Chitinophaga varians: one gene and its partner. The protein of the gene in region 1 interacts with the protein of each later gene in a pairwise test. Links are inferred from orthologs where the notes say so. Each region holds a gene or a part of one and is shown on either strand. Other genes may lie near its edges. The genes, in order: rsfS and HGH92_RS30030.

Region 1 (15,475 bases):
CCGCACGATTCAGTAACACCTCACTCACTCTTAACACTTTCACATTGGACATGCCAGTCAAACCAAGACCGTTACCAATCCACTTCATCATGTAGTTGTTGCCTGAGAATGTTTTCACTATCGTGTTGCGGTAGTCGGCAGCCTCCAGCAGGGACATAAAGTTCTGATTCAGGCGCACGTCTCCATAACCGCTGGTGGATGTACCATCATTGGGCAGGTAGATATTACCAAAGTTATCAGCGCCTCTGTTTTCCGGTGTCAGGAAACGCAGGGAGAAGATATCCTCTGAAGTAGGATTATTGGTGGTATAATTTGCCAGATAATTGGCGTCGCTCCACAGCGGGAAAGCATTAATGAGCGGTGTTGCTTCATCAATTACAGCCTGCCAGTTAGGATCAGTGGCATTAGATGTATCACCGACATAGAGGTAAGCACGTGTCAGCAATGCGCTGGCAGCAGCTTTAGAGCCACGGAAAACTTTTTCAGTTTTGGTAGCTGCATCAGGCGCCAGGTTTTTTGCCGCTTTCAGATCGCTGATGATAGCATCGTACGTTTCTTTCAGCGTAGCACGGGAAGGCTTGGAAGTAGCCGGATTGTCTACCGCCTTTATGGCCAGCGGCACACCTGTATTGGCTTTCGTCGCATCATTCTTCATTTGGGAATAAGGACGGGTATATCTTCTCGCCAGGTCAAAGTGCGCCAGTGCACGCATAAAATATGCTTCACCTTTGTACTCTTTCGTGGTAGCTGTTTCTGGCAGCTTATCGATGATCACGCTCGCCTGGTTGGCCACGCGATAAGCGTTCAGCCAGGTTTTGCTTTGGGAAGCAGTAAGCGGTGTGAAGATATACTGAAACTCGTAAAGGAAACGGTTGGAGTTAGCGGCAGTGATCTTCATATCGTTGCCGGTAACATCAGTTACCACGTTGAAATCACGACCATAATATTCCAGCTCCTGGGCACGCTCATACAGGCCGTTGGCCAGAATACGGGCATTTGCTTCGGTGACTGCTGATTCATTATCCAACGCATTGGAAGGTGCGATGTCCAGCTTGGAGTTACATGCGGAAAACGCAGTAGCGGCCGTCAGCGCGAGTATAGAAAGTTTTGGATATTTCATAATTTAACCAAGGTTTTTGTTAATCAACTTCTTCAATTACAATCCTACACTGATACCAAATGTGAACACGCGGGAAGTAGGATAACGATAGAAATCAACACCTGCGTTGGTAGTAGCAACGGAGGCAGTGCTGGTTGGAGGCAGCGGGTTAGTGTTGATATCCGGGTCCCATCCTTTGTAGCTGGTCAGGGTGTACAGATTCTCAGCCTGTGCATAAACACGCAGAGACTGCAGTTTCATGTTACCCAACAGACGTTTGGGCAGTGTATAACCCAGGGTGAGGTTTCTGATTCTGGCGTAAGAAACATCTTCCAGATAACGGGAAGAAATCTGATTACCAGTGATGCTACCGAAAACTACTTTTGGTCTGTCGGAGATATCACCAGGCTTTTGCCAGTGGTCCAATGCGTCTTTTGCCTGGTTACGGGTGTTGGAACCGTCACTCTCCAGGTTGGCGCGGTTGGAGTTGTAGGCTTTGTTGCCAGCGCTGAAAGTGATCAGCATAGACAGGTCAAATTCCTTGTAGTTGATTTTGTTGGTCCAGCCGCCAGTGATTTTAGGCAGTGCTTGACCTACAAACTGTCTGTTGTTCTGTGCTTCTGTGTAGCTGGTGGTAGGTTTACCGTCGTTGCCAACCCACAGTGGGCTGCCAGTTTGCGGATCTACACCGTACCATACCGGCATGTACCAGGAACCGAAGGGTCTGCCCACTTCAATACGTTGTCTGGAACCGGCAGGGATAGCCTGCTGGCCACCCAGGTTCAATACTTTGTTACGCAGGGTAGCGAAGTTCACGTCGGAAGTCCAGGTAAAGTTTTTAGTAGCTACCGGAACACCACCGATAGTTATTTCAAAGCCCTGGTTCATCATTTTACCAACGTTCATGTTGATCGCTTCAAAACCAGTGGTCATGGACAGCGGCAGTTCCATCAGCAGGGCAGAGGAACGTTTGTCATAAAAACCAATGCTACCGTATAAACGACGATTCAGCACGCTGAAATCCAGTCCGATGTCGAACAGGTTTTGTTTTTCCCAGCTCAGGTTAGGATTACCAGGCTGGTTGGCGAATGCAGCTGTTTCACCCAGGTAAGCACCGGAAAGGCTGTACAGGCCGCGGAAAGGGAAGTCAGAGTATTTACCCAGCCCTTCTGCGTTACCCATGATACCATAGCTGGAGCGCAGTTTCAGATCGTTCAGCCAGGAGATGTTTTTGGCAAACTCTTCTTCCGTAATACGCCATGCAGCGCCTACAGAGTAGAAGTTACCGTAGCGGGCATTTTTAGGGAAACGGGAAGAACCGTCTCTTCTGTAGCTGGCGCTCAGGAAGTATTTGGATTTATAGTCGTAGTCAGCTTTGCCGATCAGGCCCTGGAAAGCATAACCGCTTTCGCTACCGGCACCATCAAACAGGTTAGCACCTACGTCAGGCACCTGCAACTGATTACCAGGGAAACCATTCTTTGCATACAGGAAATAACTGCGGTTCTGGTAAGAATATTCATTACCGGCCAACAGGCGGAAGTTATGATCTTTGTTGATGCTGAAGTTGTAAGTCAGCAACTGTTGTGCAGTATACAGACCAATGCTGGTGCTGCCGTTGTACAGATAACCGCCATAGTTGCGGCCATCGTAGGAGTTCGGCGCAGTCCATTGTTTCTCACGGATGTTGGTGAGTTCAGCATTACCCTTTACCACAAAGCGCAGACCTTCAATGATGTTGTAACCCAGGGCTGCGTTGAAGATCGTTTGTGTATTGTTGTTCTTGCGGTAGTTGTTGGCAACAGTGTGCAGGAAGTTACCACCCTGCAGGGTTGGACGCCATGCATCAGGAATGTCGGCAACACCGGACCAGGTAGGAGAACCAGGCTGTCCGCCTACATAACCGATATAAGGATTACCGTTCTCGTCTTTCGCAGGGATCCAGGGAACCTGTGTGATGGCGCCCATCAGCGGAGAAGAGTAGGAGTTACCTGGACCGGCGCTGTTCTGATCGGTATAGGAACCGCTCATTTTCACGCTCAGATCAAATTTATCGTTGAACTTGTGATCTACGTTCAGGCGACCGGAATAGCGGCTAAAGTTGCTGCCAATCAGGATACCGTCTTGTTTGAAGTAATCGCCGGAAGCGTAGAAGGTGGTTTTTTCATTACCGCCGCTGGCGTTGATGCCGTAGGACTGGGTCTTGCCTGTACGGAAAGCCAGGTCCATCCAGTCTGTGTTATAATCAGCCAGGTGATCAGGACGGAATTTTTTAATGTCAGCATCAGAGTATTTTCTGGTGCCATCTGCATTTAAAACGTTGGCCAGTCCATCGCGCTGATATTGCAGCAGCTCGGTGGCGTTCATCATCGGGATGCTTTTGGCCAGGTTCTGGAAACCAAATTTACCATTGAAATTGATTCTGCTCTGGCCTTTTTTACCGGTTTTGGTAGTAATAACCACCACACCGTTGGAACCACGGGAACCGTAGAGCGCTGTTGCAGACGCGTCTTTCAGAATGGTAATGTTTTCAATGTCGGCAGGGTTCAGGCTGGAAAGGATGTCCTGGGAAGGTGTGTTCTGCGTGAAATCACCAGAGGACATGATAATACCGTCCAGTACATACAGTGGGCTGTTGCTGGCGGACACAGAACCAATACCACGTACCCTTACCTCAGTTTTAGAGCCGGGCTGGCCGGAGTTGGTGGACACGGAAATACCGGGAGCATTACCCTGCAGCATCTGGTTTACATCAGGCAGGGAAATGTTGTTCACCTTTGCACCGGTAATGGTAGATGCGGCAATAGTGGAGTTAACTTTTTTCTCCAGGGTATAACCGGTTACTACCACCTCGTCCAGGCTCTTGGAGTCTGTAGAGAGGGCGATTTTGAGTGTGGTGGCATTTCCAACAGGCACTTGCTTGCTTTCAAAGCCGATAAATGATACTACTAATACATCGTTTGCAGATACCTGCAGGCTGAATGAGCCGTCTGGAGTGGTGGCTGTACCTCTGGTGGTACCTTTTACCTGGATGGTTGCGCCAGGTATAGGAGATCCGTCTTTCCCGTCGGTAACTTTCCCCGTTAGGTTGCGACTTTGCGCAAAAGCCTGACCGACCACGCAGAGCACGGCCAGGAGGAGAAATAATACTTTCCTCATAAGCATGATTTTGTTCCTAGTTTTTAACCTTCAATAAATACTAATCTATATCGAGACCTTTAGTCTCAATTTCCTTTGGTTTCCTTGTCGTAAATAAAAGTTGATGTAATTGTGGAGAACTAAAGCCGGCAGGTACAATACAGTATTATAATCGCAAAAACCGACTACTTCTATTACGATTTATTCAATAAATCGCTTTAAGAAGTAGTTAACTTCTTTCCCATAAGCAGTTTCCTTAACAAATTTTCAACCAGCTGTAAATATAGTTTTTATTAACAAAAAATTAAGCTGGAAAAATTGGCTATAACATTCAGATAACATCTTTTTAACAAAGTGTTAACTTATTAATTTTTTAATAAATTTATATATATGTGAAAATAAACAAGCGGCAAGAGTACCACCTGCACTCATCATCAAAATCTAAATCGAAATAAATGTTGTCCCACCGGTTGGTGGGACAAATAAGTTATCAGGAAAGGGTGAGCGGGTAGTTTTTTAACAACTCCAGCAACACGCTGTACAGGTCCTCATTACGATGATTAAACCTGTACTCACATTCTTTCAGATGCAAATAAGCCGTATTACGGTTCAATCCCTTGAACTTGGCCAGGCGATGCTTGGTAAGTCCCCAGAATGCATCTACTTCGTCCATTAACGGTCCGCCGTTAACGGTGTCTGTCGTTGAACTACCCAGTCGGTACAAACGGTACTGGCCCAGGTCCACCACCCCGTTAAACCGACGCAAACGCTCCGTCGTATCCAGTGTTTCCAACACGGAACGGCCGCGGGTGGCGGCGTGGATCATAGGTCTGCTTACATCAGGTAAAATTTCGGTGTGCAACCGGTCAGCAATTCTGCAGATACCAAAAATGACCGGCTTTACGATGCGGTCAACTTCCGGTTTGACAGCCACCAGCGTATCGCCGTCGTGGTCTGTCTGGGTTTCAACCAGCCGGTTGTCGTAGGCTACGACCGGAACCGGCGCTGGATGCTGCGCCTCACAAAAACGGGCTATCTGGTTTCTAAGCTTTTTCAGGTAACTGTTGATCGTTACTCTGCTTACTCCGCTGATATCCGCGATCTGCGTCGCAGTGAGATCGTCGGCGAACAGCCGCAGGATCTCCTTAAACTTGCGCTCAGATAAGTGAGCACCTTTTAAGTACTTGTTTTTCATGAACTAGTGGTTAGAATGGCATTATAAACCTCTTATTTTTTATCCGGTATAAACACAGCTTTTATACAAGCGGTGATAAGGGTATTTGAATGCTGCCCACTAGATTATTTTAAGGCCTTTTTTTGTCCATTTTAGCTAAAAAAAATAATTTGTTTAGCATAGTGCATAAAAAGCGCAAAGCAGCAAGGGCGCCGCTTTTAAAATACTTCGGCATCCTTGCTGCTTTGCACTTTCCTATTTAAAGTTTACTCGGTGTCGTTTACACCCAGTTTAGACATCTCGATATCTTCCTCTTCATCCAGTGGTTTCCACAACTCTTTTTTCCTCGCTTTCTTTAACAAAGCTTTCTCCATCCACAACAACAAAGCCGGCAGAATAGTCAGGTTCGTGATCATCGCTACCACCAGCGTCAGGGAGGTCAGCCATCCTAACGCCTTGGTACCTCCGAATTCAGAGAAACTGAAAATCATAAACCCGGCAAACAGGATCATCGACGTGTAAATAATACTCAGCCCCGTTTCATGAATAGTCTGCTTCACCGTGGCCGATATGTCTAGATTATGATGCGGCAGCTCCTGCTTGAAATTCACCAGAAAACGGATGGTTACGTCAATGGCTATACCCAAGGCCACGCTGAACACCAGTACTGTGGAAGGCTTCAGGGCCACGCCAACCCATCCCATTATTCCCGCGGTAACTACCAGTGGAATAATATTCGGGATCAGTGATATCAGCAACATCCGCCACGAACGGAACAGGTAAAGCATACATACCATGATCAATACAAAAGCCAACAGGATACTCTCTGTTAAACCGTTGATAATGAAACGTGTACCTTCCTGGAAAATAACGCTGGTACCGGTGAAGGTCACTTTATAATGCGCAGTGTCAAAAATAGCAGTCACTTTCGGCTCCAGCGAGTCCATCAGCTGAGGCAGCCGTTGCGATCCCACGTCCTTCATATTCACACTCACACGCGCCACCTGCCTGGTACTGTCCATAAATGAAGCCACCAGTTTTGAAAACGTAGAGGCGGAAGCGTTAGCACCGGTACCGGCGGATTTCATCCGGAGATAAGGCGCCAGAAAACCCAGATCAAACGTATTAGGCACGGCATAGTTGGAACTGTCGCCGTTGTAATACGCCTGCTTCGCAAACTTGATACCTTCCACTACGGATAAAGGCCGCGCAAAATCAGGCTGCGCTGCAATCAGCTGTGTCAGTTCATCCAGCTTGTTGAGCGTTTGCAGGTTCACCACGCCGTTCTTGCGTTTGGTGTCCACAGCAATCTCCAAAGGCATCACCCCTTTAAAATTATTCTCAAAAAACTTCAGATCAGTATACAGTTTGTCTGTCTTCGGGATATCGTCCAGCATATACCCCACAGATTTCAGCCGGCTCATGCCCACCAATGCAGCAATCACCAGCGCACCGGTAACAAAGTATACCGGCTTACGGTATTTAAACACCAGCGTGGTAAGAAAATCCAGCACCGAGCCCAGGAAACCATTCTCCAGGTAATTGGTATGTTTGGTCTTCGGAGGAGGCAGGAAACTCAACACAGACGGCAGGAAAATAAAGGAGATCAGGAAGATGAACATAATGTTCAGTCCCGCTACCACACCGAACTCTTTCAGGATAGCGCTGTTGGTAAAACAAAACACGCCAAAACCAATAGCGGCGGTAAGATTGGTAAACAACGTCACAATACCCATCCGCTGTATCATACGCACCAGCGCTTTCGTCTTATTGCCATGCTTCGCATATTCTGTATGGTACTTGCTGAGGAAGTACACGCAATTGGGGATACCGATCACCACAATCAGCGATGGTATCAAACCTGTCAACAGCGTGATCTTGTATCCCATCAGCACGATAGTGGCCACAGACCACACCACGCCGATAGCTACCACCACCATCGACATCAGCACCGCACCGAAAGAACGGAAAAATAAAAAGAGAATGAGGCCCGTCAGCAGAAAAGAGATCTTCAGGAAAAGTTTCAGTTCATCCGCAACCTTAACGGCCATGACTGTACGAATCAGGGGGAGGCCGCTTAAATGAACTTCTGTATGATGCTTGTCCTGGAAGGCCTGTGCCAGTTTATTGATTTCTGCAACAACAGCGGTACGCTTAGGAGAATTAAAAACGTCCTTATTAACATAAATGGCCATCATATAGGCCTTTGTATCGGGATTATAGAGTAATCCCCTGTAAAACAGCAGCGTCCTGAAAACACCCGCTAAACTGTCTATCTGCGCCTGTGTGTAACTGCTGTCCTTAAACAGCAGGCCGGCTTCCAGTTTCTGTGTACTGTCGTTCTTTACCAGGTTGATGGCCAGCGGAACGCTCAGTATATTTTCCACGGCGCTGATCTTCTTCAGATCATGATTCAGCTGCAGGTAGTCACGGAAAAAGTCTGCCTGAAAAAATTTATCGGTCTGTACGCCCAGCACCAGCATATTTCCATCTCCGCCAAACTTCTTCTTAAACTCCTGGTACTCCAGAAATTTCGGATTATCATGCGGTATGGTGGCCACATAGTCGTAAGACATCTGCACCTTGGAGGCATAAAATGCCATGACGCCGGTGGCGACCAATAACAGGAGTAGGAGCGTTAGTCGGAATTTTAGCACAAAGCTGGCTAAACGTTGCCACATAAGGATTTTTCAATTTGTTAAATGGCGTAAAGGTAGTTAAAATACCCATTAGCTAACCTGTTGCCGGCAGATGAATTACATTTGTTTGCCCTAAATTGCAACTTTATTCCTGCGGCATCCTTAAAAACAGAGACAGTTGCTTCACAAAACACGCGGCATAGTATTACGTACGGTGAAATATGGCGACACGAGCGTGATCGTGGGCATTTTCACGGAGCTGTTCGGGCTGCAATCGTATATCGTTAATGGTGTCCGGTCTTCCAAGCCCAAAGCGGCCAAAGGCAACCTGCTCCAACCCGGCAATATCCTCGAAATGGTGGTGTATCACCATGAAGTCAAAAACCTGCACCGCATTTCCGAGTTCAAACTAGGCTATATCTATACTTCCCTGCATTACAACGTGGTCAAAAACACGATTGCGCTGTATCTCATCGAACTGCTGCAGAAAAGCCTGAAGCAACCGGAGCAACAGCTCGAACTGTACTATTTTACGGAAAATACGCTGCAACTGCTGGATGGTTCTCCCACGGCGGTTATTGCCAACCTGCCCCTGTTTTATACCCTCAAACTGGCGGAATTTCTGGGCTTCCGGCTCAACGGCCACTTCTCGGAATATACGCCCTACCTGGACTTGCAGGAGGGAACGTTCTGCTATCTGCCGCCCCACCATACCGACCATCTGGACCCCGAATACAGTGAGCTCACCGACCGGCTGATTCAATGCAGCGAAGTGCAGCAGCTGGCAGCAGTCAGCATGGCAAAAGAAAAGAGAAGAAAGTTATTATACGCTTATCTGGATTTTCTCCGGCTGCATATGCCGGATTTTACGGAATTACACTCACCGCCTATCCTGCACGAGATCCTTGACGCCTGACCGTGCCAGTTTCGCGCCCGCTTCGGTAAAGAACTCCAGCGTGGTGGAAGCACCGTCGAACACAGCGTAGGAAGTATAGTTAAGCCATTCGCCGAGGTTGATATAACGGCTGTCAGGCCCCACCTTCAGGTCCAGCGGCAGGTGCCGGTGACCGAAAATAAAATAGTCGAAATGCTCCCGCTGCAATACTTCACGACTGTAGATAGCCAGCCATTCCTGGTCTTCTCCCAGAAAATGCTCCAGTTCCTGGCCGGTAGCGGCCCGGCTCTTGCGACTAAAGTAGTTGGCCAGTGAGATGCCCATTACCGGATGAATACAGGAAAACAACCAGCGGCATACAGGATTGCGGAAAATCTTCTTGAGGAATTTGTATCCATGGTCGCCGGGCCCCAGCCCGTCACCATGGCCAATGTAAAACTTCTTACCATTTATGGTATATTCCTGAGGCTCATAATAAACCGGGATGTTCAGCTCGTCTTCAAAGTAGCCGTCCATCCACATATCATGGTTGCCGATAAATACGGATATCCCGATGCCTTTGTCAGTCAGGTCCGCCAGTTTGCCCAGCAGGCGGGTATATCCTTTGGGGATCACATGTTTATATTCAAACCAGAAATCGAAAAGGTCTCCAACCAGAAAGATATGCGCAGCATCTTTTTCCACCATTTCCAGCCATTGCACGATGAGTTTCTCCCGCTCCCGGCTGACGGTCATGTTGGGCGCCCCGAGGTGAAAATCGGAAGCAAAGTATATTTTCTTATTGGCTGGTAAAGGAATTTCCATGTGACAATTTGTGTTATCTCTCAAACATTATAGCCTTCCGCATATGGTTTCAGGAGAACGGGATGTTCTGTTAAAACCTGTAAGCGGAAGGCTATTGCTGATGATTTATTCGTCTACTAAAAATACGTATACTTCTTTCGGTCCGTGGATGCCCACTACCAGTGTTTTTTCGATGTCTGCCGTGCGGCTCGGGCCTGTAGCAAAAGAAACTGCTGAAGGCAGGTCGTTGCCGTATTTGTCTTTCAGTCTGCTGAAAGCGTCTTTCAGGTCAAACACCAGCTGGTGGGTATAAGCCACCATAATGTGAACAGGCGCATAAACCGGCACCGCTCTTCCACTGGGTTGAGCGGCGCTGAGCACTACTGTACCGGTGCGGGCCACCAGGTATTCGCAATCTGTGATGGCTGCATCCGCTTCGTGTATATTACCCTGGTTCAGCGTAGGCAGATCATTCTTACCTATCACTTTCAGCAGGGCAGGCGTCTGGCAGTATACGTTCCGCCAGTCCTTATTATCTGACAGCAGGCGCAGATTTTCGAGCAGTTCCGCTTTGCTGGTACAGAAAACAAATTTCCCCTGTAACCTGGTAAATTCTTCTGCAAACCTCAGCTCCAGCCCTTCGTTCTCTGTTTTGAAAACAGAGGAGTTGCCCTCCGAATTGGGGAAGGGCAACTGTACAGGCTGGCTTAACGCATTCCGTACTCTCTTCAGAATATTTTCCTTGGCAGGAGAAATCTTCATATCAAAATTTATGCATTAGCAGGTGAAGGAGAAGGATTGATGATGTCTGTCGGATGTACGCCGTCAGTAGTCATGCCTTCCTTGCCCAGGTGATGTTCTCTCGGCACATCATACGGACGTTTGCCGATCAGCCTTTCCAGGTCGGACTGGTATAAAACTTCTTTTTCCAGCAGTTCCTTGGCGAGGGTTTTCACCTGTTCCATTCTTTCTGTCAGCAGGTTTTTAGTCCTTACATAAGCCGCATCGATCAGTTTCCGTACTTCTTCATCGATCATCCGGGATGTCTCTTCAGAGTATGGTTTGGTGAAAGACTGATCGCTGTTTGGATCATAGAAAGACACGTTACCAATCTTATCGTTCATACCGTATACGGTCACCATGGCGTAGGCCATACGGGTAATTACCTGCAGGTCGTTTTGTGCGCCGGTGGATATTTTACCGAATACCAGTTCCTCTACCGCACGGCCGCCGAGGGTCATGCAGATATCGTCCAGCAGTTGTTCGGTATTGTACAGGTATTGTTCTTTCGGTAGGTATTGTGCGTATCCCAGCGCAGCCACGCCGCGGGGAACGATAGTCACCTTTACCAGCGGGTTAGCGTGTTCGAGGTACCATCCGCAGATAGCATGCCCGGCTTCGTGATAAGCGATGACTTCTTTTTCTTCCGGGGAGATGATTTTGTTTTTCTTCTCAAGGCCACCGATCACACGGTCAATGGCGTCGTTGAAGTCTTCCATTTCCACCTGTGTCTTGCCTTTACGGGCAGCGATCAGGGCCGCTTCGTTACATACGTTGGCGATATCGGCGCCGGCAAAACCGGGAGTCATAGAGGCCAGTTTCTTCACATCCAGGTTAGGGGATGTTTTGATTGGCTTCAGGTGCACCTCGAAAATGGTTTCTCTTCCGGCCAGGTCTGGTTTGTCAATAGAGATCTGACGGTCGAAACGGCCTGGGCGCAGCAGGGCGCTGTCCAGTACGTCCGGGCGGTTAGTGGCCGCCAGGATGATGATACCGCTGTCGGTACCGAAACCGTCCATTTCCACGAGCAGCTGGTTCAGGGTGTTTTCCCTTTCATCGTTGCTCATCATAACGTTTTTACCTCTGGCGCGACCGATCGCGTCGATTTCATCGATGAAGATGATACAAGGCGCTTTTTCACGGGCTTGTTTGAACAGGTCACGTACACGGCTGGCGCCTACGCCCACGAACAGTTCCACGAAATCGGAACCGGACATGGAGAAGAAAGGTACCTGTGCTTCCCCTGCCATCGCTTTGGCCAGCAAGGTTTTACCAGTACCCGGAGGGCCTACCAGCAGGGCTCCTTTTGGTATTTTACCACCCAGGGAGGTGTATTTTTTCGGATTTTTCAGGAAGTCCACGATTTCCATCACTTCCACTTTCGCTTCGTCAAGGCCGGCCACATCGTTGAACGTGATGTTTACGCGGGTGCCTTTATCAAACAAGGTGGCTTTTGACTTGCCGATATTGAAGATACCTCCCGGGCCACCGCTACCGCCGGCAGGGCCGCCCATTTTACGCATCAGCAATACCCACAGGCCAATAATCAGGATAATGGGCAACAGCAGCTGGAAGATCGGTTCAAACCAGCTTTGACGTTCGTCATAGGAGATTTTGACCTGGTTTTCCATCGGTATCCCTTCCTGGGCTTTGTCGATGTCCTTTTTGAAGCTTTCTTCACTACCAATAGAGAAGCGGTAGTGAGGGCCCGGATTCAGGCCGCCGCCAAAACGGCTTCTGGCCACTTCCGTGAATTTGGGCAGTTTAAGACTGTCCTGTTTTATGTAGACTTCTACATATTTCTTGTTAACAACGACCAATTTATCTACGTCCCCAGGTTTCAAATAACTTACCTGAAATTCCTGGAAGCTGATCTCTTTGGTAGAGGGTCTGAAATCAGGGAAGAAGTTCATTGCGAGCAGGGCGATGCCAATAAAAGCATATACCCAGTATATATTGAACTTCGGTCCTTTCTTTGGAGATTTCTCTGAACCCTTGTTGAAGTTATTGCCTCCTTTTTCCATAATCTTACGCTCCTTTACGGATGTTTATTACAATCAGAATATTTATATAATAATTAATACTTTCACGACTGTTTTGTTCAGTCATCGTTGTGGTCCATCCTGTCGGCGTCACTCCACATTTCCTCGAGATTATAGAACTTCCTTGTTTCCGGCTGGAAAATATGCACTACAATATTTACGTAGTCCACCAGTATCCACTGTTGAGCAGTAAAACCCTCGTGTTTATAAGGGGCTTCACCTAGCTTCAGTTCTACTTCGTGTGCTACAAAATCGGCGATAGCTCTTACCTGGGTATTGGAATTGGCTTCACATATTACAAAGAAATCGGCCACGGCTTCAGGAATCTGGCGTAAATCCAGGGATACGATATTTTCCCCCTTCTTTTCCTGTATGGCTTTTATGATGGTGGTAAAAATTTCACTTTCTCTGGTCAGGCGCGTTTGGGCCTTTTTCCTCGTGCTCAGAACGGTTAAGGGTGCCAATAAATCTCGTTTTTGTTAAAAATAAACTTTAATTGTCAAAGTTACTAAACAAGCACTAATATAACATGCAGAAATATCATGCTTCAGGGCCTACAAATGTTAAGAAAATAATAAAATGAAGTACTTTTCCGGCTGTTTTAAGACTAAAAAAGGTTCATGTGGTAGGACACCCGTTTTATATTTTAGACGAAATTGACAGCACCAATAACTATGCCATGGAGCAGGTAAATTCGGGCCAGGTGACATCCGGTACAGCCTGGTTTACCAGCAACCAGACAGCAGGAAAAGGGACCCGTGGCAAACAATGGATAGCCCGTCCCGGTGATATCCTCGCCCTCTCTGTAGCGCTGCAACCAGCCATGTTGCCGCTTTCCCGTCAATTCATGCTGAGCATGGCAGTGGCCCTGGGCGCACATGATTTCCTCGCTGCCTATGCCGGCGACGAAACCATTATCAAATGGCCGAATGATATTTACTGGCGTGACAGAAAGGCAGGAGGCATCCTGATAGAAAATGTATTGCGGGGTAATATGTGGCATTATGCCATTATCGGAATCGGGCTCAACCTGAACCAGGGAAAATTTCCGGACGATCTTCCCAACGCCGTGTCATTAAAGCAGATCACCGGCAAAACATGGGACGCTGCCACCATGGCCCGGGAACTATGCAGCTGCCTGGACGCCCGTATCCGGACACTGCAAATGTCCGCTCTTGATACACTCCTGGCAGAATATACCTCAAAGCTCTTTCGCTGGCAGCAACCCGGCCTGTACCGGAAAGACGGCGTCGTTTTCCAGGGCGTCATCCGGGGAGTATTACCAGACGGGCACCTCTGTCTCGAACGGGACGGTGAAATCCTGCAGTTGGGCTTCGGGGAAGTGGAGTTTGTGCTGAGCAAATAACGGCTGCCACCGGTAGGTAATCAGCGCCCGCCATGCTCCCTGCGCAACGCTGCTGTTTTTGCCCCCTTTGCAATCAGGTTTCGGAAGTGGACGTAGCACAGAGGAGATAGTGGCCGCCACCGGAAACTATCTTCGCTCTCCCTGTTTCCAATGATAGCTCTGCTGCTTTTCCTGCACTCCCTTCTTCAGTAGTACAGGCACCTGCGGCGACAGGCCGGACAACAGGTAAACACTGGCGCCATATTCCCGGGCAAGTGCATCCTGCACCGTGCCCACAACCTCCATCCGCCCGATAAGCGGACGATAACCTTCGGAGGGCTCATTTCCAAGCAGCACAATGTATTGCAGCGTGTCCAGTTTCGGAAACCAATACACGTAATCCGCACTGAAAGATACCGCTGCCGGCATGCGGCCGCGGTTAAAGTAGTTGACAGCCCCTGCCTGACCATAATTATCACAGATCACCAGCGTATTTTTCCGCGCCTGCTCCGGTATGCGCTGCCAGGCCTGCATGACCAGCTGAGCGGCTTCTTTCCAGCCAAGCATGTCTGCAAAATCCTGCGGCAAAGCATGTTTTTTTCCGTCTTCCCACCGCAGCATGCCCAGGGCGGCAAACTTAGCCCCCTTCTCCCGCGCCTGGTCAGGTCCCAACACCGGGAAAACAACGTTCAGCAGGTACACAAAAGGCACCACTACCACGGCCAGCCATAATACACGCAGGTAACGGTTCCAGCCGTTCCGGAATACACGCTCCCAGTAGGCACAACCAAAGGCGATCAACACCGGGTACAATCCCAGGGCGTAGTAACTCTTTGCCCGCATATACACCAGCAGCAGTATCACCAGCACATACATCAGCAAAACAACGCGGTACAACCGGTAGGGCCAGTAGAACAGCAGCCCTGCAAACGCCGCCACTATCAAAAAAGCGCCGCCCAGGAAAAAGATAAACTGGTCTGTCACAAAATCCATCCGGTCCACATGCACCAGCTGCGTAGCCACCAGTTCATTCATATGATGCAGCACCGGGAAACCCTGTTGTACCTGCCATATCAGGTTGGGTGCCGCCAATACCAAGGCAATCAGTGCTCCCAGGTACAAATCCCTCTCCCGAAATATGCGCCGGTGGGATGACAACAGCAATGCTGCCAGCCATCCGGCCAGCAACACGGCTACCGTATATTTATTGAGCAGTCCGATACCGGCCACTACACCTGTCCATAATAACCATTTCCCCTGTTGGCTTTGCAGGTAACGCATCATCAGCCAGCATATCAATGCCCATGTCAGCACATCAAAGGAGTTGGGCTGGTAAAGCACGTTTAAGCGGGAAAAGGCCGAACAAACAAACACTGTCAGCGCCAGTGCCTGCGCATACAAGCCCCCACCCAGGAAACACACCATCCGCCATATCACCACCATGGTCAGCGCACCGTACAATGCCGGGAAAAACCGCACCCAGAATTCACCACCGCCCAGCCATCGCACCAGAAGGGAGTTAAAAGCGGTAAAAGGCGGTACCGATAAATACCCCGCCGCCAGATGATATCCCATGTCCA
Region 2 (15,629 bases), on another replicon or contig:
ATTTTCAGTGCAGCCATTTCATCCAACAGCTTTTTAACAGCCGTTGCTCCTTTAAAGTGGCGCGCTTCGTCGAGCATAAAGGAACGCCAGCCAAAGCGGGGTTTGTCTTTTATTTCCACGGCGGAGATAGTGAAACCGTTGGTCTCGTTATAGCGGATAAGTTGTTGGAGGGACTGTACGCCATAAAATATTCCGGCGTTGGTGGCCGCGGTGATAGTGGCGCCGACAGGCGTAACTTTCAGGAGGTAGCCTTCCTTACCAAGGGAAGAGTCCAGCTTCGGATTGAGCGATAAACGGATATAGTTGTTTTGGGCGGCAGGTTGTAACGGAAGCTTCAGGCGGATACGGTTGTTAAATGCTTCCTGGAGGTATTTAGCCTCTCCGGTACTGGCGCCAGCTACGATGGCGGTCGTACCGGAGAGTTTGAAAATGCCGGTGGTAGCGGTTACCTGCGTGGGTTGCGGTATAAGGCGTTGTGCCTGCAACTTTTTGGCAGTCACGGCCAGCAACAGGCAGCTGCTGATGACCATGGATTGAAATCTGAGCATATATGTATTTTATTGTTCACAAATCTAACGAACGATAAAATACAAAAAAAATCTCATGTTTAAATGCTTCAGGCCACTTCTACCTTTTGCCGGGACACGGCGATATCGGTGATCGCTTCGGAATAGAATACCGGTGGTACATGGCCAAGGGGCATCAGGCACTCATCGGTTTCTTTATCCGGGTTTCTGGACCAGCGTTGCCGCATTTTGGTTTTATCTACAAAATAGAGGGTGCCCAGTTTGTAGCGGAAACCTTCTTCCTTATAAATGCTGCTCATTTCCACGATCACTTCCAGCTGGTTTTCATCATCTGTTTTGTGGTAGGCATATACATATTTGCCTTCAGCGCCTTCACTGAGCTTCCAGCCTTTCTGCTCCATATGTTTATTGAGCAGCGTGCTTTCGAGGGCAATGTCCTCAAAGTCATGCACCAGCGTAGTATCGGCCTGTTGCGGCGGGATAGCCGCCACGGGCCTGTCCAGTTGCGGGAACACGGCTTCGATGCCATCTTCGGCAAAACGCTGTTTCCATTGGGCGATTGCTTCGTTGCTGAGGTACAGCGGATGCAGCACCCGGATGGAGGCGCCGGCGGGAATGGTGACCAGCCGGCCGTGAAGATCAGTCAGGCTACGGTCGTTGCGGCACTGGAAACCGGTGATCAGCTGGTCCTGTGCGTCATATAAAGCCCAGAGTAACCGGGTGGCATATACGAACATGACCGGGTGATGGAGAAAACACTGTTGCCATTGTGCCGGTTCCCATTTGCGTTGCACCACCAGGAAATGTTCGAGCCTGGCGGTTTGCTGCTTCACGGTTTCGGCGATGGCTTTGCCCAGTTGTTTGATCCTTTCTTTGGTTTCAGCCGTAATGGCGACCGGAATGAATTTAAGTTTCCGTTGCCTGTTATTGATCGCAGCGAGTTTAAACTGCTGATCGATATACAAATAATAGGTATCGCCTTTCACATCAAAGGGCAGGAGCATGTCTTTAAAGCCAAAATCAGGAACGATACGGTCGCCCAGTTCGTGCATGCTGATGCCCAGTTCGGCAGCAACCTGTTGCATGCCGGCTAACGCTGCCGCCCCTACGTTGGCCTTACGGACGCGGTATTTGCGGGACAGGAATTCTACGGTATGCAGTGCCTGTTTGCTGCCATGCATGGCCAGCGCGCCAACGCCGTGTTCTGCCATGCGTAGCCTTTTTTCACCGATCCATTGGTAGATGGCCTGTTCGAGGGTGAGGGCCATCCGGTCGTCGCCGGTGAGGCCGGCCAGCGCCAGCAGATATTTCGCTTTGGCGTCGCCATTGCGGGACAGGTACAACTGGAAAAGGTGCATGGAGAAGTCGCCGCTGGTGGTGCGGTCTATCAGGCGCAACAACGGCCTGGCTTCCATGTCAACCGTCATCTCCTCTATGCGCGACATGCGGTATAGAAGAAAACGTTTCATGTCCAGCGTAAGGGCTTCGCCGTTGAGCAGATATAAAGGTGGTAACACCGTGTCGTCCAGCCACTTTTCGAGCGGTCGGTTGAGTTTGTGCCGTTTTTTGGCGAAGGCCACCAACTGTTGTGCGGTAGTAGTGTCGTCTTCTCCTGCGAAGGTATGGCCCAATGTTTCCAGCATCAGGTCGCGTGCGTCGTCGTTGATTTCCTGCTGGAGTGCCTGTTGCAGCAGCTGTCTGGCTTCGGGCATGTCCAGCCTGCAGAGTATCTGTACGGCGGTAAGTCGCTGTTCCGCTTTCTTATGCTGTAACAGCAGGCCTGCGCGTTCGAGCGCCTGCGGATGTTCTGCCAGTATAACGGCAACGAGCATACGCACCGATTTCAGTTTATGCAGGGTGAAGTCCCATAACCTTTCAGCATACAATGATGCGTCCAGCCGGGTGAGCAGCGGGAAAATATGTTTGGCTTCGTAATCGTTGTCAATGGCTTTGAGCAACAGGGGAACGGCCTGGTTGCCCAGTTCCTGTTGTATCAGCTGAAATGCTTCCGGATGCAGGTATTTTCTTTCGTCCAGATGGGTGTCGAGATAAAGAATGGCCTGTTGCCTTTCCTGACGGAGCAGCTGGCCTACGGCGATCACATCGGGCGCTGGCAGCGAGGAAGCGCTCCCCATGGCGATCTGCTGCTGGCGGAACGCCTGGCCGGTAATGCTGCTGTTGTATTCCTGCAGGTATGCATAAGCGGCTTTCAGCAGCCGTGGTTGATATGCTTCCGGTTGATATTGGGCCAGCAGGTAATAACCACACAGTTGTGCGGTATAGTCAGGCAATGTGGCCAGATGGGCCACGGCTTTTTCTATCAGCGGCAGATATTTGTCAGTATTGAGCTGCAACAGTACCCGCGACAGCTCTACGTTGACAAATCCTTTGTCCGGCTGGGCGAGGATATACTCGAGGTACTCCGTTTCGCGTTCCGGATGTCCTTTGGAGAGGAGCCGGAAAAAGAGGGAGTTCCAGCCTTGTTGTTTCCAGGTGCGGAGGTAGGCATCAACAGTTGGCCATTCCGCGCTTTTGATCAGGTCCTGGAGGAATTTTCGCAGTGGTGTGAATTTCAGTGGCGCCAGGTCAAAGTTGTGGCCGTCGCCTGAATAGATGATCAGGATAGAACCGATGTCTTCAGTGCTGCAGCCTCTTTGTTGCAGGTAGCTGGTAAAGTAACTGAAGCGCATAACGATGGCGGATGCGGAACCAGGTGTGTCCAGCATCGGCACAACATGTTGAAGAAACCTGTCCCGGCACTGCTGCCAGACGAGGGGATCTGCGAGCAGTTGTAATACCAGCCGGTCATTGTCGTCCCACTGGTCGGGCAGTTTCAGCAGCTGTACAAAAACGCCCATTTCGCGGGCGACCGTTGCATCAGTGCATACAGGCGGGTGAATGGTTTGCCCGGTAAGGAAAGCTACCCCATCCTGCAGCTGCGCGTAATGGCTGCTGTCTTCATAAAGCTGTTGCTGTCGTTCGATAAAAGGTAGTATAGTTTCCTTAGTATATGGCATAAGGCTTAAATAGGTTCTTTATTTTTTCAGGACGATATCCTCGCGGGCAGCCCACTGGGAGATGTCCTGTTTGCTCAGCGCCGTGGCCATCATATCCGGGAATTTGTCTGGCGTGCAGGCAAATACCGGTATACCCAGACCGGCAAGGAACTGTGCATTTTCATGATCATATGAGGGTGCGCCTTCGTCGTTGAGGGCCAGTAATACCACCACCTGTACGCCACTGGCGGCCAGGTCGGTAAAGCGTTTACGCATGCCGGTTTCATCGCCGCCTTCAAACAGGTCGGTGATCACTACCAGCACGGTATCTGCCGGCCTGGTGATCAGCTGCTGGCAATATTGCAGGGCCAGGTGAATATCGGTGCCACCGCCCAGCTGTACGCCAAACAGCAGTTCCACAGGGTCCTGCAGTTCTTCTGTCAGATCAGCGACAGCGGTATCAAATACCACCATCTTCGTTTGTACGGCAGGGATAGAGGCCATCACTGCGCCGAAGATGCCGGAATACACGACGGAGGCGCCCATGGAACCGCTTTGGTCCAGGCATAGCACCACATCTTTCAGTGATGACCTTCTGCGGCCATAACCGATCAGTGTTTCCGGTATCACTGTTTTGTAATCCGGTTGATAATGTTGTAAGTTTTTTCGGATGGTCAGGTCCCAGTTGATTTCCTGATGGCGGGGCCGCCGGTTGCGGACGCTTCTGTTCAGGCTGCCGGTAATGGCCTGTTGCATGGGTTGCGACAGTTTTTTGAGCAGTTCGTCTACCACCTTTTTTACGACCTGTCTGGCGGTGTCTTTGGTTTTCTCCGGTATCACGCGGCTGAGCGTCATCAGGGTGGCTACCAGGTGTACATCTGGCTCCACGTTTTGCAGCATTTCTTTTTCCAGCAGCATGGAGGTGAGGTCCAGTCGTTTGAGGGCGTCTTTTTGCATCACCTGTACTACGGAAGAGGGGAAATAGCTGCGGATATCGCCCAGCCAGCGGCTGACGTTGGGGGATGAGCCACCCAGTCCGCCTTTGCGGTTGCTGTCGTAAAGGGCTTCCAGCGTTTTGTCTACCTGAAGGTCGTTTTTGTCGAGGGTAAATGCTGTACCGTCATTATTATCGCCTCCCAGGATCAGTCGCCACCGTCGTAAATTTTCTTCCATTTATTCTGCCTGGTTTTCAGGGTGAAAAAATCCCAACATCTGCATTACCACCGGGATGCCGAGGGCAGCCCGTGTATCGTCGATGCCGCTGGCCACGGTGGTTTGCACCGGACCGCTACCGGTCCCTGTTCTCACTTTTTCCCCCAGTTTTTTCCTTTCCGGGGCGGTAAAGTTAGAAAAGGTGCGGCGTAATAACGGCAATATCTGCATGAAAATATCATTTTCCAGCTGTCCTACCCAACTGCACACCATATTCCAGAGGGTATCGTCCAGCAGCAGGAGGGTACCGCTGCCTTTGAGGAAGCCTTCCAGCCAGGCTGCCGCCACCGCTGGCGCATTGGCTACGGACATGGCTATACTGAAACGGCTGAAAAGGGTTTCGCTGTCCAGTATTTTAAAGTCAAACAACAGGCGGGAGGCGTACCCGGCTATCACCGGGGCCGGCTGGCTGTTGGCGGAAATAGCCTGTAATGTGCCTGTCCACGCGCCGGTCAGGTCCGGGTGTTGCAGCAGGTTAATGGCGTCGTTCATGGCCTGGAACTGTTGCAACAGTTCCAGTGCGGCATCTTCTCCTACGGAAGTGCAGGCGGCCGGTAAACTGATGCATACCCTGCTGATCATGCTCTCCACGATGTTCATCACCAGGTCTGCATCTGTTTTGCGCACGTTGCCATAACGGGTGATGTCCACCAGCGAAGGCACTACTTCCAGCAGTTGCAGTACGTCGCCGGCAGCGGCGGCGAGGTTGTTGATGCGCAGTATCAGCGCGTCCACCACTTTGGGCAGTTCCGCCGGCAGTGCGGATTCCAGCATCCGGCATACTTCCCGGAGGGTGGCTGTTTTGCCGGATACGTCCAGCACATATTGGGTCACGGCTTCCAGGACGGTATTGCCCCAACTGCCTTTTTCAATGATGTCTACTGAAAACGAGGGGTCCCATTGCAGGCGCCACTGTTCTTTAAAGGTGCCTTTACCGGAGGTCTCCTGCCGCTGGCCCCAGCGGACGCCCAGCAGTTCCAGCCGGTGCAGGAAGATACTGCGTTCCAGGTCTGTGTCTTTACGGAGGTCCAGTATATAATCCTTGAAGTCCGCCGTCTGTGGCAGCCGCAGTTTTTTCTGCTGCCGCTCAATGTCGGCTTGCAGCGGTGGTTTGGGAATATCCGAAGGTACCTGTCCGATGCGGTTGCTCACGATCAGTTCGTCCCGTATCAGCTGCATCAGCACATCTTCGCCGTTGCACAAGATGCTGAGGGTGGCTTCGTTGAGCTCTTCGAGGCCCGGACGGGAATACTGCCGCAGGGATGCCAGCGCATTGGCCAGCCTTACCGCTTCCAGCACATGGGCCACGGAAGTGTCTTTCTGCTGTTCGCGGAACAGTTTGGCCACCAGCGCCATCCAGCGGGTGCCGTCGTCTGACGGGTGGTCCCATACATGCTGGTACCATCCGGGAGAAGGCACGCCGGCGCCGTAACCGCTTTCATAACTCAAACGGCTATATGTCCATGGTATCCAGGTACAGTCTATTTTTACTTTAGGCAGCCCTTTCAGCAGGTCGTTATCTGCTTTCCGGGTGGGCATGTTTTTCAGGGCGGGCGCATGCCAGGCGCCGCATATCACGGCTATGCGGGTGAACATTTCTTTTTCAGCCTGACGGACCATATTGCGCATCCAGGCTTCGCGCAGCTTTTCCATGCGGCTGTCGCGGGAAGGCAGTTCTTCCCGCAGCGCTTCCATGGCGTCGCTTACGGCATCAAACACCTGGTCGTCCGCCTGCCGGTATTCAAACATATGTTCCCACCATCTTTCGCCGTCGTCATACCCTGCGGCTTCTGCGAGGTAGGCGATGGGGTCGTGACGGAAGGTGGCCGGGCTGAGGTGTTCGGTAGGAAAGTCTTCGTCTTCTTCGTCAGCTACGGCAATGAGGTCGCCGGTTTCTCCGGGAAGGGAAGTGAATTTGGCAGCGGCCAGTTCCGGCGCAGGGCTGTCCGTTTCCGGCGCCTGTGCAACTTCCTGTTTCCGGAGCGCGGCTTCGGCAGCGGCCTGTTTTTCTTTTTCGAGGGCAAATACATGCGTCAGTGGCAGGTCCATGAACCGCACGGGAATATGTTGCCGTTGGGCATAACCGATCGCCTGCCATTCGGGGGAGTATTCAGCAAACGGGTAAAAGCAGGAATGCTGCGGATTATCGGGTTGGTACACCAGTATGGCCACTGGTGGTTTCAACGCTTCATGGCTGGCCCACGGGAGGATGCTGTCAGCTTCCGGCGGGCCTTCCACCAGCACAATGTCGGGTTGCAGCGCCTCCAGGAAATTTTTGACGTTCCTGGCGGAGCCGGGCCCATGGTGCCGGATTCCAAGTATATGAACAGACATGATTACACAGTTAGGTTATTGCAAATCGCGGCAGGCGCGATATACATCTTTCCACTCATCGCGGGTTTTCACAACAGTTTCCAGGTATTCCTGCCATACCAGTTTATCCTGCACCGGGTCTTTCACCACTGCGCCGATAATGCCGGCAGCCAGGTCAGCTGCTGTCAGCCGTCCGTCGCCGAAATAGGCGGCGAGGGTCAGGCCGCTGTTCACAACAGAGATGGCTTCTGCGGTGCTGAGCGTGCCGCCGGGGGACTTGATTTTTGTTTTGCCGTCTTCCGTGACACCGTTGCGCAGCTCGCGGAAGATGGTCACGATGCGGCGTATTTCTTCCAGTGCCGGTTTTTCCGCCGGCAGTTCCATTACTTTCTCAAAACTTTCCACCCTTCTTTTTACGATGTCGATCTCTTCTTCCATAGTGCCGGGCACGGGCAGTATCACGGTATTGAAGCGGCGTTTCAGTGCGCTGGACAATTCATTGACGCCTTTGTCGCGGTTGTTGGCGGTGGCGATCACATTGAAGCCTTTGGCCGCCTGTACTTCAGTGTTCAGCTCGGGTATAGGCAGTGTTTTTTCTGAAAGGATGGTGATCAGCGTGTCCTGTACGTCTGCACCGATACGGGTCAGTTCTTCAATACGGGCGATCTTGCCTTCCTGCATGGCGCGCATTACGGGCGTTTCCACCAGCGCCTGACGGGAAGGGCCTTCGGCCAGCAGGCGGGCATAGTTCCAGCCGTAACGGATGCTTTCTTCACTGGTACCGGCAGTACCTTGCACGATACGGGTGGAGTCACCGCTGACAGCGGCGGCCAGGTGTTCGCTCACCCAGCTTTTGGCGGTGCCGGGCAGGCCGTACAGCAGCAGGGCGCGGTCTGTCGCCAGGGTGGCCACGGCTATCTCCATCAGTCTTTTGCTGCCAATGTATTTAGGGCTCACCTCAAATCCGTTTTTCAGCTTGCCGCCGATGAGGTAGGTGACTACCGCCTGTGGCGACAACAGCCAGTTGTGCGGCCGTTTGCCGCTGTCCTGCTTTTTCAGCTCTTCCAGTTCGGTGGCGTACAGGGCCTCTGCGTGTTGGCGTAAGGTGTCAGACATGGTATATAATAATTTAGCTGTTTTTTGTGAATGATTGTTGTATAAATGTTTTGATCTGTAATAGTCCTACCAGGTGCATGGAAATGGATTTCCAGTAGGTCTGGTAATTTTCGTTCTCCGTAGAGATCCCGTCCAGCGCAGATTTTATGGAAGAGGGGATGAGCGTGATAAAATCGCCCATGGTGCGTTGTGAATAGGTGTATGGGTTTTTTGCACAGAACCGGAATATCTTCATGGCCAGTTCTTCGCTCCATACCTGCTGCAGCTGTCCTACGTAATTCATCACCAGGCTGCTGTGCGCATCAAAGTGTTGCAGGATATAGGTGTCCTGCTGATCGGGCGGCAGCAGCGGCAACAGGGTCATATGGAAGGTATCACTGTGCTGTACAAACGAAAGCGCACGTTTTTTATCCGCAAACCAGCTGATAGCCTGTGCCAGCGCCGGAGCAAAGGGTTTGAGCGCTTTCTCGTGATGGAAGAGGTCTGTCACTTCTTCAAAGGACGCCTTAAAATGTTCCTCCCACATTCGTGGATGTACCAGCGCTATTAATTGAGACAGGATGTATTCATCGTCCGATATGCGTGCGTTGTTGCTGAGTTTATCGATACCGGTTTTGAAGATCTCTGCATCCGGAGGAATGGCCGGTGTTACCACTATTTTCCCTTTTGGACCTATGCGGATGGAGCTTTCCAGCAGTTGCCAGTATTGTTCATGCAGACTGCTACCGGGAATTTTTTTCAGCAGTGTGAGGGCTGCCTCTTTTACCTGTTTGCTTTTTTCCTGTTGCAGTGTTTCCAGCCAGGGTGCGTCGTCCATGCTGATACCGGTAGCGAGGGCAGTTAACAGTTCGGCTTTTACCGCGGCGCTTTCTTTGGGCCAGGTGGCTTGCAGCAGTGACCGTGCTTCGGCCGGTTGTTCCCCGCGGATGCGGGTGAGGGCTTCCAGGCGCTGTGCTGTGGTGCCGTTTTCCCACATTTCTTCCGTAGTGTCTGCAACTACGGAGAAGTTCCATTCGCGGTTGAACTGTGCCAGCCATTCACCGCGTTTGCCGCAACAGGCTGCCGCCAGGTTGCGCAGCGATTTGTGGCGGCTGGCACTTTCCAGGATGCGTGGCAGGTATTCGGGCGGGAGCACCTGGTTGTTGCGCATGCACAGTTCCAGCCATAGGTAGAGCAGCGGTATATTTTCGCTGTCGAGCGTATGGTGGAGGGACTGGATAGCGGTAGCGCCGCAATAGGGTTTTGTTTCCGGTGCGCACGCCGTCATGGTAGATGGCCCGCCGGTTACGGACATAGCGCCGCTTTGGCGGTAGTTGAGCACCAGTGAGGCCAGTTGCAGGAACTGTTCTTCCCGGTCTGTCCCACGGGAGGCCAGCACTGTTCCTGCTGCCGCCTGTAAAGGGGCGGGGAGGCTGCCGGTGTCCAGCTGCTTTTTGGCGGTGCCCAACAGGGCTATATTAATAATGTCGTTCCAGGACTGCATCGTTGTTTGCTTAATTATTGTTCAGGGACCGGGCTGCCTTAACGTTTTTTCTGCAGGCAGATGACCGGGCTTTTGTCCGGACCGGCGTTTTATAACAGTTACGCCTGTACGGATATGGGGTGTCGGTCACAGCACTTTATATTCCTGCTGGTGCCAGACGCCAATGGGCTCATATTGTGTTTCGCGGCCGATCACGGCCATGGGTATCGGTTGGCCGCCGCTGAGGGCGAGCAGTTTCCACAGGCTGCGGAAATCCGGCCGTACCTGCATTTCCTGTCCCTGGTCGTCTCGCAGCCACCACTGGCCGTTACGTTGTACTGGTGTAAGCGCGGCAATCGTATATACCTGATCGTTATAGAGCGGCCACTGGCTGCTGACCTGTGTCTGGGCGGTCATCACGTCTGCCCAGCCGGTATGACCGCTAAAATGGCGGGCTGCCGTGGTGGCCTGCTGTGTTTTGATCAGCGCCCGCATAGGGGCGGCTGACGGGTAATATACCAGTTCTGCCTTTATGCAGCTGCCTGGTGCAGGCATCAGCTGTACCTGCGGCTGATGGCGGATCGTAAATTGCAGCACCAGCGCTGCGCGGCGGGTGGTAAGGCCGTATAGCCAGTACCGTTCAGTAATGAGGCGGTCGTCTTCGGTACTTTGTTTACCGAGGACCAGCCAGGTGTCCGTGATGCCGGTTTGTGCTTTGAGTTCTTCCTGTGACTGTGCATAACCGACAAGCGTCCGGATGTCTTGCCGGAGTGCGGGGGGCAGTTCGTCCAGATGGCCATAGGCCTGTGCGGCCAGATATAGCCGCAGCAGTTGCTCCATAAAGGTGTGTTGCCAGCCATCACTGTAGTAGCTGATTTCGGCCATCTCCCGGAGTATGGCCGCCAGCCCGGACGCCTGTGCGTCTACCATGCGGCGGGCCATGTTTTCGCACATGTCTGCGCCTTTGTCAGGCAGACCGATAATCCCGTTGCGGACAAGGTCTTTGCTCCACCGCAGCAGTTCTTCCAGGCCGTCGCTCACTTTCCGGTGCCGGGCTTCCGTTCTTTTGTTTTGAGCGGCTTCGTCCACCGGCTTGGCTTCTGTGGGCTGCTGCGCCTTTTTCTCTGCTTTCTCCGTGCGCTTGCTGATCCATTCTGTTACCCAGGCGGGTTGTTCCTGTTGCACAAAGGAGGCTTTCTCCCTGGCATAATACAATAAAAGGCCAACGCCATGTTTACACGGGAACTTACGGCTTGGGCAACTGCAACGGAAAGCCATGGCGCTGGTATCCACCTGCGTCTGATAAGGCTTGCTGCCGCTGCCCTGGCATTCTCCCCACAGGGCCGCCTCACTGTAGCCGGTGCTGACCCATTTGGCCGGCCTGGCCAGTTCTTTCCCCGCTTTGCGGGACGATTCGTCGGGTGCCATTGCCAGCACCTGTTCTTCCGTTAGGTCCAATTATGCAGTTATTTTATTATTTGGTTATTGGCTTGGTTATTTAATCCGTAGCATGTGCCAAATTAAGTCAAAGTAGCTGTTGATGAACAATGCTACAAATTAAATAATTTCATAAAATAAAAGTCAAATATCGTTGAATACTACGCAATGTATATAGTAACAACGCAATTTCCGGCGTAAAAATAATCTTTTGGAGAAAAGAAGGATGGTTGTAGCAGAAGTTTAAGTAGAGAGGGTAAAATATTCATTATGAAATAAATATAACGGTTGTTTAAAGTTGAATAAAGAGAAGGGGCAGCTATCTGTCCGGCTAACCGGGAATCTGTCCGCCAAGTTGCCTGATCGTGGCCTGCAGCAATTGCACCCGTTTCAACAGGTGGCTGATGGCCTCCAATCCCTCCATATTTATCTGCAAATCGAAGTGTAACCGCATGTATTTTTCCAGCAGAGGCAACTGGTCGTAATGCAGGTAAGTGACCTGTTCCTCCCGTGTCAGCACGATCAATCCGTGATCGTCCAGATCAAATATAAAAGAAGTGGCGATGTTGTAATGCTGACTGCATTCTTCTATTGTCAGTTTATCAATGTTTTCCATACCAGCATAATTTTATCGTTCGTCGGATAATTGCTGAAAGAGTGCTTTTTCTTTCTCAGAGAGATTAGTGGGTAATTTGATCTGCCAGGTGATATATAAATCGCCGAACATACCCTCTTTTTTGTATACCGGAAATCCTTTCCCTTTCAACCGTACGGTTACGCCGTTCTGTGTTTCGGGTGCGATCTTCAGCTTTACTTTCCCGCCTAAAGTGTCCACCACCTGTTCGCCGCCTAACATGGCCTTGTACAGGTCCAACGGCACATCGCAGTAGAGATCATTCCCTTTCCTGGTAAAATTTGTATCGTTTTTAATCCCGAAGGTGATATACAGATCACCTTTAGGTCCGCCATTCATGCCCGGTCCCCCATAGTGGGCGAGTTTGATCTCCTGACCGTTTTCAATACCCGCAGGCAAAGTAATGCGGATGTTCTGTCCGTTGACCGTAAAGGTTTGTTGATGCGTTGTATAAGCCTGCGACAGCGTTATTTCGAGTTTGGCATGTATGTCCTGCCCCCGGAAACGGCCTTGTCTCCCTCCGCTGCCGCCGAACATAGACGAAAAGAAATCGGAGAAATCATCTTCCCCGCCACTATAGGTATAGTGTTGTCCTTCTCCGAAAGGATGGCCCTCATACCGCGACTGGCCACTATAGGCATTTTGTTGTCTCCTGGCTTCCTCGAACTGTTCCGCATGTTTCCAGTCTTTCCCGTACTGGTCATATTTTTTGCGTTTTTCCGGATCGCTGAGCACTTCGTTGGCTTCGTTGATCTGTTGAAACGTCCTGCCAGCCTCGGGATTGTCAGGGTTCAGGTCAGGGTGATGTTTCCGGGCAAGTTTCCGGTATGCTTTCCTGATGTCGTCAGCGGAAGCATCTTTGTTTACACCTAAAGTCTTGTAATAGTCAATGTATTCCATATCATCCTATATTCTTTTTGAAGGGAACAGCTGTTTGTATGGAGCGGGTATCGCTGTTGGCGATGCAGATGAATAATTTACAAATAAAAATGAACCTAAGCAAAACTACTTACGGGGCATCGCCGGATGAAAGTTATGTCTGCTGTAGTAGGCTTGCACTACCAGCCTATCAGCCGGGAAGACGCCTTCCAGAAGATAGCGGCCCAATGCATTAGCATCACCCGATGAAGCGGCGTTCTATAGTACGGTAAAGAAAATGCTGGACAATATGTTTATTGGGGGCGCCGGCGGGGAACTATGACCGGTTGCTGGATTTCAGTACTGCAAAAACAGGGAGTTTGTTTTTTGTGCCGTCTGCTAGTTTTATTTCGACGGTGGCAGATGGAGGTATGTAAGGAACAAAACAAAAAGGCATTTCCAGGGAATCGTCAATTACCTGGAAATGCCTGTCAGATTAAAGAAACCCAAGCTCCAGTTTGGCTTCTTCGCTCATCATATCTTTACTCCACGGCGGATCAAAAGTAAGGTGTACATCTACTTCAGACACGCCTTCGATATTCCGTACCTTTTCATCCACTTCGCGGATGATGTCACCGGCAACCGGGCATCCCGGGGCTGTGAGCGTCATATCAATACCGATGCGGTTGTTTTCTTTGATCTTGATAGCGTATACCAGGCCCAGTTCCCAGATGTTGACAGGGATTTCCGGGTCGTATACGGTTTTCAGCTGTTCTTCTATCTTTTCCCTTAATGTTGCTTCTTCGCTCATGACTGGTTTGTTTTTGCCTGGTAGGCTACTGCATAAAGTTTCATCTGTTTGAGCATGCTCAGCAACCCGTTGGAGCGGGTGGGGGAGAGATGGCTGCTCAGGCCGATGTCATTGATAAAGTAGATGTCCGCGGTGGCTATCTCTTTCGGCGTATGTCCGGACAGCACGTAAATCATCAGGCTTACCAGCCCTTTGGTGATCACGGCATCGCTGTCGGCGGTGAAGAACAGTTTCCCATCTCTGAGCTCGGTGTGCAGCCACACGCGTGACTGACAGCCTTTGATCAGATTTTCCGGTGTCTTGTATTCTTCTGCAATGAGCGGCAGGTCTTTGCCCAGTTGGATAATATATTCATATTTGTCCTCCCAGTTGCTCATTACTTCAAAGTCGGACTTTATTTCATCCTGTCTTTCGTTGATCGTCATAATAGTAGTCTCCTTTTACCGCAGCATGGACACAGCCCGATTGATACCGGCTACCAGCTTGTCAATGTCTTCCTTCGTATTATAGAAGGTGAGCGATGCGCGAACAGTGCCGGGGATTTTAAACTCATCCATCAGCGGTTCGCAGCAGTGGTGCCCTGTTCTTACGGCAATTCCCTGCTGGTCCAGCAATTCCCCGAGGTCAAACGGGTGAATGTCGTGTATCAGGAAGGAAATGGCGCCGCTTCTGCGGGCGGCATCGCCGATGAAGCGGATGCCATCTATCTGCCGCAGTTGCTCCAGTGCATAGGCCTGCAGTTGTTCTTCCCATTGCTGGATTTTGTCGAGGCCTGTCTGCTGCAGGTATCTGATCGCTGCCCCTAAACCGATGGCGCCGGCAATATGCGGTGTACCGGCTTCAAATTTATAGGGCAGTTCGTTATAGGTAGTTTTGGCAAAAGTAACGGTCTTGATCATATCACCGCCACCCTGGTAGGGAGGCAGTTTGTTCAGCCATTCAGTGGTACCGTACAGTACCCCGATGCCGGTGGGACCGTAAATTTTATGTCCGGAGAAAACGAGGAAATCCACCTGCAGGGCCTGCACGTCGATGCTCATATGCTGGATGGCCTGTGCGGCGTCCAGCAGTACGGGGACCTTACGGGCATGTGCCTGTGCGATGATTTCTTCTACCGGGTTGATGGTGCCCATTGTATTGGAAACATACGTTACTGCTACCATTTTCACCGTGTCGTCCAGCAGGGCGGAAAACGCGTCCATCTTCAGTTCTCCCTTCTCATTGATAGGGATCACTTTCAGGGTGGCGCCACTTTCTTCGCAGGCCATCTGCCAGGGAACGATGTTGGAGTGGTGTTCCATGGCGGAGATGATCACGCTGTCACCTTCCTTCAGGAAACGGCGGCCTATGGTATTGGCCACCAGGTTGATCCCGTCGGTGGTGCCTTTGGTGAAGATCACCTCGTGGGTATGCGCTGCGTTGATAAAGCCGGCAACAATTTCACGGGCTTTTTCGTAGGCGTTGGTGGCTTCCTGGCTCAGATGGTGGACGCCGCGGTGCACATTGCTGTTATATTCTTCGTAATACCGGGCTTCTGTTTCTATAACTGTCAGCGGCTTCTGCGTGGTAGCCCCGTTATCGAGGTATACCAGCGGTTTGCCGTGCACCAGTTCCTGCAGGATAGGGAAGTCCCTCCTGATCTGCTTTACGTCCAGGGCTGTGGTTTCTATGTTAGCAATATGTTCCATTGGATGGGTATTAGTTGTTCATGATGGCGGCAATCTGTTCCTGCAGATAATGTTGCAGGGCAGGTACCTTTACTTCGTCTGTAATATCATGGGAGAACGCATTTACCATCAGTGCTTTGGCAGCATCTTCCCCGATACCGCGGGAGCGCAGGTAGAACATGGATTCTTCGCTGAACTGTCCGGCGGTGAAACCGTGGCTGCATTTTACGTCGTCTGCATAAATTTCCAGCTGCGGTTGTGAGTTGATATCTGCTTTAGCGCCCAGCAGCAGGTTGTTGTTCTGCTGGAAGGCATTGGTTTTCTGTGCTTCCTGGTGTACAAGTATCCTGCCGGTGAAAACGCCGTTGGCGCTGTCGAGCAGTACTCCTTTGTACAGTTCGTTGCTGTTGCAGTTAGGCATGATGTGGTCCATGAAAGTATGGTTGTCCACATGCTGTGTGCCGTTGGCAAGATACAGGCCGTTCAGGTTCGTTTCCGTATAGCTGCCGTTGAGTGCCACGCTCAGGTTGTTGCGGGTGAACGGGGTACCGGGCAGGGTGAAATTAAAATGATGGTAACGGCTGTTGGCCTGTTGC

What was found.
Region 2: the proteins of rsfS (region 1) and HGH92_RS30030 interact in binary tests that used the Escherichia coli proteins (3 or more experiments, as listed by UniProt). The link is inferred for Chitinophaga varians from one-to-one orthologs.

What each region holds. Positions count from the first base shown.
Region 1 is NZ_JABAIA010000001.1:2,455,702-2,471,176, forward strand. The notes cover bases 11,313-14,091. They hold rsfS (ribosome silencing factor), read right to left. Parts: upstream 13,015-14,091; coding sequence 12,610-13,014; downstream 11,313-12,609. Other genes in these bases: ftsH (ATP-dependent zinc metalloprotease FtsH), read right to left, coding at 11,313-12,532; HGH92_RS10000 (biotin--[acetyl-CoA-carboxylase] ligase), read left to right, coding at 13,173-13,916; HGH92_RS10005 (glycosyltransferase family 39 protein), read right to left, coding at 14,043-14,091. Outside these bases: HGH92_RS09955 (RagB/SusD family nutrient uptake outer membrane protein), read right to left, coding at 1-1,120; HGH92_RS09960 (SusC/RagA family TonB-linked outer membrane protein), read right to left, coding at 1,157-4,258; HGH92_RS09965 (LuxR C-terminal-related transcriptional regulator), read right to left, coding at 4,728-5,432; HGH92_RS09970 (efflux RND transporter permease subunit), read right to left, coding at 5,678-8,092; DNA repair protein RecO, read left to right, coding at 8,229-8,966; HGH92_RS09980 (UDP-2,3-diacylglucosamine diphosphatase), read right to left, coding at 8,931-9,749; HGH92_RS09985 (lactate utilization protein C), read right to left, coding at 9,855-10,490; more of ftsH, read right to left, coding at 10,499-11,312; more of HGH92_RS10005, read right to left, coding at 14,092-15,475. UniProt on the Escherichia coli protein: Functions as a ribosomal silencing factor. Interacts with ribosomal protein uL14 (rplN), blocking formation of intersubunit bridge B8.
Region 2 is NZ_JABAIA010000004.1:137,202-152,830, forward strand. Bases 6,125-9,057 are described here. They hold HGH92_RS30030 (ATP-binding protein), read right to left. Parts: upstream 8,165-9,057; coding sequence 7,085-8,164; downstream 6,125-7,084. Other genes in these bases: HGH92_RS30025 (DUF5682 family protein), read right to left, coding at 6,125-7,069; HGH92_RS30035 (DUF5691 domain-containing protein), read right to left, coding at 8,178-9,057. In the rest of the region: HGH92_RS30010 (beta-N-acetylhexosaminidase), read right to left, coding at 1-548; HGH92_RS30015 (DUF4132 domain-containing protein), read right to left, coding at 617-3,544; HGH92_RS30020 (VWA domain-containing protein), read right to left, coding at 3,563-4,696; more of HGH92_RS30025, read right to left, coding at 4,697-6,124; more of HGH92_RS30035, read right to left, coding at 9,058-9,647; HGH92_RS30040 (SWIM zinc finger domain-containing protein), read right to left, coding at 9,774-11,084; HGH92_RS30045 (chaperone modulator CbpM), read right to left, coding at 11,395-11,679; HGH92_RS30050 (DnaJ C-terminal domain-containing protein), read right to left, coding at 11,692-12,597; HGH92_RS34400 (hypothetical protein), read left to right, coding at 12,903-12,992; HGH92_RS30055 (DUF59 domain-containing protein), read right to left, coding at 13,052-13,366; HGH92_RS30060 (SufE family protein), read right to left, coding at 13,363-13,791; HGH92_RS30065 (cysteine desulfurase), read right to left, coding at 13,807-15,054; Fe-S cluster assembly protein SufD, read right to left, coding at 15,065-15,629.